DNA from 2 places in the Citrobacter portucalensis genome. Region 1 is predicted to be linked to the other one. Evidence: riboswitches for the same ligand, from Rfam matches in the RefSeq annotation. Region 1 holds a riboswitch; the other holds the start of a gene.
The links. Region 1 has a riboswitch for thiamine pyrophosphate ahead of thiC (phosphomethylpyrimidine synthase ThiC). Riboswitches for the same ligand answer to the same signal wherever they lie in the genome.
Positions count from the first base shown of each region.

Region 2: linked by a shared signal. The riboswitch ahead of thiM (hydroxyethylthiazole kinase) and the one ahead of thiC (phosphomethylpyrimidine synthase ThiC) in region 1 are both predicted to bind thiamine pyrophosphate.

Region 1 is NZ_CP092466.1:4,809,132-4,812,244, reverse strand. Features, by position in the region: gene thiC (phosphomethylpyrimidine synthase ThiC) at 1-1,446, opposite strand, end outside; TPP riboswitch at 1,530-1,652, opposite strand; gene LY264_RS23195 (Rsd/AlgQ family anti-sigma factor) at 1,703-2,191, opposite strand; gene nudC (NAD(+) diphosphatase) at 2,288-3,061, shown strand; gene hemE (uroporphyrinogen decarboxylase) at 3,112-3,113, shown strand, end outside.
Region 2 is NZ_CP092466.1:1,837,154-1,840,266, reverse strand. Features, by position in the region: gene LY264_RS08815 (GntR family transcriptional regulator) at 1-324, opposite strand, end outside; gene thiD (bifunctional hydroxymethylpyrimidine kinase/phosphomethylpyrimidine kinase) at 367-1,167, opposite strand; gene thiM (hydroxyethylthiazole kinase) at 1,164-1,952, opposite strand; TPP riboswitch at 1,984-2,079, opposite strand; gene LY264_RS08800 (RcnB family protein) at 2,314-2,646, shown strand; gene LY264_RS08795 (fimbrial protein) at 2,699-3,113, opposite strand, start outside.

The DNA.
Region 1 (3,113 bases):
ACCGATCCCGGAAGTGAAGTGGTCGTAGCCCGGTGCGATATCGGTGGTCAATGGCCCTAAGGTGTAAAACGGTGCTTCATGGCAGTGCTCCAGCTCTTCGGTCATGTTGCGCTGGATCATATGCATGGGCACATGACCCGGGCCTTCTATCATCACCTGCACGTCGTATTCCCAGGCGATTTTGGTCAGCTCGCCCAGCGTATGCAGCTCGGAGAACTGCGCTTCGTCGTTCGCATCCTGAATTGAACCCGGGCGCAGGCCGTCACCCAGCGACAAAGAGACGTCGTAGGCGGCGCAGATTTCGCAAATCTCGCGGAAATGTTCGTACAGGAAGTTCTCTTTGTGATGAGAAAGGCACCATTTCGCCATAATTGAACCGCCGCGTGAGACAATGCCGGTCAGGCGTTTGGCAGTCATCGGCACGTAGCGCAGCAGCACGCCCGCGTGAATGGTGAAGTAGTCGACGCCCTGTTCGGCCTGCTCCAGCAACGTGTCGCGGAAGGCTTCCCAGGTGAGATCTTCGGCGATCCCGTTGACCTTCTCCAGCGCCTGGTAGATCGGCACAGTACCGATCGGTACCGGACTGTTACGCAGGATCCACTCACGGGTTTCGTGGATATAGCGACCGGTGGAGAGATCCATCACCGTGTCCGCGCCCCAGCGCGTCGACCACACCAGCTTCTCTACCTCTTCTTCAATGGAGGAGGTGACGGCAGAGTTACCGATGTTGGCGTTAACCTTCACCAGGAAGTTGCGACCGATAATCATCGGCTCGGATTCCGGGTGGTTGATGTTGGCAGGAATAATCGCGCGGCCCGCGGCCACTTCATCACGCACGAATTCCGGCGTGATGTTTTCCGGCAGGCGTGCACCAAAGTTCATCCCCGGATGCTGGTGGCGAAGCACTTCACTGCGAATGCGCTCGCGGCCCATGTTTTCACGGATGGCGATGAACTCCATCTCCGGGGTCACTATTCCCTGGCGGGCGTAGTGCAGTTGGGTGACTCGCTTACCCGCTTTGGCGCGCTTTGGCGTCAGCAGGCCGGTGAAACGCAGCTCGTCCAGGCCATCGTCGGCCAGACGTTCTTTGGTATAAGCGGAACTCCGGTCGTCTAATTCTTCGCTATCGTTACGCGCCGCAATCCACGGCTGGCGCAGCTTTGCCAGACCCTGCTGGACGTTAATCGCCACGTCAGGATCGCCATACGGTCCGGAGGTGTCGTATACCGGAACGGCTTCGTTCTCTTCGAACTGCGGGTTGTCTTTGCTACCGCCAGTCAGTGTTGGGCTGAGCTGAATTTCGCGCATCGGAATGCGGATATCCGGCTGCGAACCGGTAATATAAATGCGTTTTGAGTTAGGGAAGGCGGTCCCTTCCAGGGTATCGATAAAGTGTTGGGCTTGAGCGCGCTGTTCGCGGCGTGATGGTTTAGTAGTGGCAGACATAGCTCATTCCAAATAAAAGTAAGGATATGGCTTGTCAGACGACGGATGAAGCAAGAGAGAAGCTCGCCCGGGGGCGATGCTATTGCAGATTGACTCTTGTTCCCTTCGCAGGTTTTAACCTGATCAGGTTCCGCGGATCCCGAATTAACGGTCTCAGCCTTTTCCACTCATGCTGCTGTGGAAAATAAGCACTCCGACAAGAAGTAACCTCAGTAAAGAGGTAATGAATGTAAACTACGCGTTAATGCCGCAAATCTCAAGCATGACGTTTGAGAGTGTTACTCTCGTGCATTGCGTCAAATACCAGCATGATCAGCTTATCTTCCAGCACGAATCGGGCTTCCAGTGCCTCGCCGAGATCCGATAAAACCTGTTGAAATTCAAGGAAGTTATCATGATCAATCGCAGTTTCCAGGCTGGAGTCATAGTAGTCCATGATCAGCTGCGTATTGGCTTCCAGCAGCGGCCAAATTTTTGTGGCTTTTAAAAGCTGCCCGTTCCCTTCCAATTTATGGAGAATACGTTCATAAATACTGAAGTGTCCGGTGGAGAGGTAATCGACCAGGCTCTGACAAAAATCATCCAGCGCCTTTTCATTGAGTCGCATGTACGATTCTTTGCCAGGCTTAATGCCAACCAGATTGTAGTAAGCCACGAGCAGGTGCTTACGTACATGTAGCCAGCGATCAACCAGTTTATTACTTCCTCCGACGTGCTCCGTCAGGCTTTCCAGCTGGTTTAGCATGATTGACTCCGCAAGATGGTGTTTAGGAACTGCTCACCCGTAAATGTAAAAATAATGTAAACAACATGCCTGTGAAGCAAAGGTTGCGCAAGAGATATGGATCGTATAATTGAAAAATTAGATAGCGGCTGGTGGATCGTCAGTCATGAGCAAAAGTTATGGTTACCTCATGGCGAGCTACCTTATGGCGACGCAGCCCGTTTTGATCTGATTGGTCAGCGCGCGCTGCCAATAGGCGAGTGGGAAGGGGAGACTGTCTGGCTGGTGCAGCAGCAGCGTCGACACGATATGGGGTCGGTGCGCCAGGTCATTGACCAGGACGTTGGCCTGTTTCAACTGGCCGGACGCGGCATACAGCTGGCGGAGTTCTATCGCTCGCATAAATTCTGCGGCTACTGCGGCCATCCCATGCACCCGAGTAAAACGGAGTGGGCGATGCTCTGTAGCCACTGCCGTGAACGTTATTACCCGCAAATTGCCCCGTGCATAATTGTCGCTATTCGCCGAGATGATTCCATCCTGCTTGCCCAACATGTTCGCCATCGTAACGGCGTGCATACCGTACTGGCAGGTTTTGTCGAAGTGGGCGAGACCTTAGAACAGGCGGTGGCGCGTGAAGTTATGGAAGAAAGCGGGATTAAGGTGAAAAATCTGCGCTATGTCACTTCTCAGCCCTGGCCATTCCCGCAGTCTTTGATGACCGCATTTATGGCGGAGTATGATAGCGGCGAAATCGTCATCGACCCGAAAGAGCTGCTGGAAGCGAACTGGTATCGCTATGACGACTTACCGCTCTTACCCCCGCCGGGTACTGTCGCGCGTCGATTGATTGAAGACACTGTGGCAATGTGTCGGGCTGAGTACGAGTAAAGAGCGAGTGGTGATACACTGATGGACTGACGCAATAAGGAACTGCAAAAAT
Region 2 (3,113 bases), 2.1 Mb from region 1:
GCGCAACACCACCTGCTGAGAAAAACCGCGCGCTTCTTTAAGCGAATACTCGAAGATATTGTTAATTTGCGTTCCGTAACCGCGGGCACGTGTTACTACACCTTCTTCTTCCAGGGCCTGCATCGCCTTACGTACCGTAATCCGAGAAACGCCGGTCAACTGGCTGAGGTCGCGCTCGCCGGGCAGGATATTGCCGTGCTCCAGGATCCCACTGCGCACAGCATTCTTCACCGTCTGCGCAAATTTCATATACAGCGGCGTGTTATCCGCCGCTGAAATACGTTCATTCAGTTGTGCGATAAGCTGGGTATGCGCTTGTTCCATTTATCTTTTTCCTGGCCGCCGTTTCTGCAGCCAGTATACCCATTACCACCACGCGTGGAAATGATGCACCGGACCGATTCCTTCGCCAACTTCCAGCGTGTCGGCCTGTGCCAGCGCCGCTGAAAGCCACAGTTTGGCTTCCTGTACGGTATCGGCCCAGCTGTTATGGCGCGGACGCAGGGCTGCCAACGCCGCCGATAGCGTACAACCGGTGCCATGGGTGTTTTTGGTCATCACCCTTGGTGCGGTAAAACGCTGCTCACCATCGCGCGTAAAGAGCCAGTCGGGGCTTTGCGCATCATCCAGATGACCGCCCTTCATCAACACTGCCTCGCAGCCCAGCGCCCGTAGCGCCCTTCCCTGCTCTAACATCTCCTGCTCAGTTTGCGCATGCGATGCCCCGAGCAGTGCAGCAGCTTCGGGTAAATTAGGGGTGATAATCGAAACCTGCGGCAACAAACGGGTACGCAACGTTTCTACCGCCGAGGGCGACAGCAACGGATCGCCGCTTTTCGCCAACATCACCGTGTCCAGCACCACATTTTGTACCCGATGGCGACGTAAACGTTCGGCAACAGCTTCGACAATGTCCGTCTCAGCCAACATACCGATTTTAGTCGTATCAATACGCACATCATTGAACACAGAATCCAACTGCGCGGCGACAAAATCAGGTTCAATGCGATACACCGACTGCACCCCACGCGTATTTTGCGCCACCAGCGCCGTGATAACGGAACAGCCGTAAGCGCCCAGCGCCGAGAAGGTTTTTAAATCAGCCTGAATACCCGCGCCACCGCTTGGGTCGGTTCCAGCGATCGTTAATGCGTTAATCCGTTTCATGCTTGCTCCTGGGCATTCAGGTTATAGAGGGCGTCGAGAAATGCCGGGACAAAGCTACCCGGTCCGTTTGATTGCCCGGTGGCGATTTGCCCGGCCTGTTTCATCCAGCTACAGGCGGAGGCGACGTTATCAAGTCGGTCACCACGTAAAGCGCAACTGGCCGCAACAACCGCTGAAAGAGCACATCCGGTGCCCACCACGCGAGTCATCAACGGGTCACCACCGTCCACGCAAACGGTACGCTGACCATCGGTGACGTAATCCACTTCGCCGGTCACCACGACAATGGTCCCAATCTGACGAGCCAGCGCCTGCGCTGCCGGAAGCGCAGCGACAGCCGTATCGGTTGTATCCACGCCGCGTCCCCCACCGTTCATGCCGGCCAGAGCAAGTATTTCCGAAGCGTTGCCACGAATAGCAGCAGGCTGTAGTGACAATAATTCCAGGCAGAAGCGGCGGCGAAACTCAAGCGCGCCTACGGCAACGGGATCGAGCGTCCACGGGGTTTTAGCATGATGAGCCTGCTTAACTGCGGCACGCATCGCCGCGGCCCGTTCCCGAGTTAAGGTGCCGACATTAACCAGCAACGCACTGGCAATAGCGGCGAATTGGCTGGCTTCCTCAGGCTCGATCACCATCGCAGGCGATGCGCCCAGCGCCAGTAACGTATTGGCAGTAAAGCTTTGCACGACCTCATTGGTCATACAGTGTGTGAGCGGGGATAAGTTTCTAAATTGGTGCAAAGTGTGAGCCGCGAGCGCGCGGCTGTGCAGGTCAGGCTGCATTGTTCAGCTCCTGCCCGCGCGAAGAAGGGACACGAGCAGTGTCAGACTTCCCTACGCTGGCATTATCCAGATCAGGTGGTACGGGTATTTCTCAGCCTTCACCAGAAGGGCACCCCGAGTCGTTGAAACACAAACGTAATACGCTGGTTTCAGTAACAGGATACTGCCTGTGCTTAACGATGTAAATTGGCGCACTCCCCACTCCCGCAGTGAAACTACTGGTCAAGGTTGCTGCAATTCTGTACTTTCATTTACACTTTTTACGAAATGACTGGAGTGATCACAAAATAGTGCTTGTCAGACATCCTGTATGCCAGGAATGATACATGACTGATTTTGATGACCCGAAGAGGTAGAGAGGATGGGTATGAAGAATAAAATGTTGCTGGGTGCACTTCTGCTTGCAAGCAGCGTCGTCTGGGCCGCACCAGCTGCAACAGCTGCCCCCACCGGTATCGATAAGTATGAACTGAGCAGCTTTATTGCTGACTTCACCCATTTCAAACCCGGTGACAAGGTTCCACCACTGTATCTCACCGAAGAATACACCATTAAACAGTGGAATCTGCGCAACCTGCCCGCACCGACAGCAGGCACCCACTGGACCTACATGGGCGGCGCATATGTGCTGGTCAACGATGCCGATGCTAAGATCATTAAAGCCTACGACGGCGAGATTTTTTATCATCGATAAAAAAACGCACCCAGTATAGTTGGGTGCGTAAACTTCTTGCTTTACTTACTTTTTAATTATAGTCAATAACGACCTTTACCCGACTCATTGTTTCTCCCGCAGTGACTTTCCCTGCATACGTTCTGGTGCGGGCGTAAATATTGATTGGTACTATATTCGCTTTCACATCGCCAGATCGATACAGGTTACTTCTGCCATAACCAATACTCGTTGAACCGTCCATTGATAACTGAAATCCTACCGACCCTGCGCTATTCGCCGCAGTACCATAATCGTTGGTCAGGGTCATTGAATCCTCCGCCAATGGACTCATCGGTTCAAAATAAAATAACAGATTATCAGGCGTAAACTTCAGATTCCCAGCCCCACTGGCCTGACAGGTGAATATTACCGGGTGAAGCTCAAATTTTTTCTTATCAAGATCATTAATATTTATCCTTCCCAGATCAATTTCCTGATTACCAAAA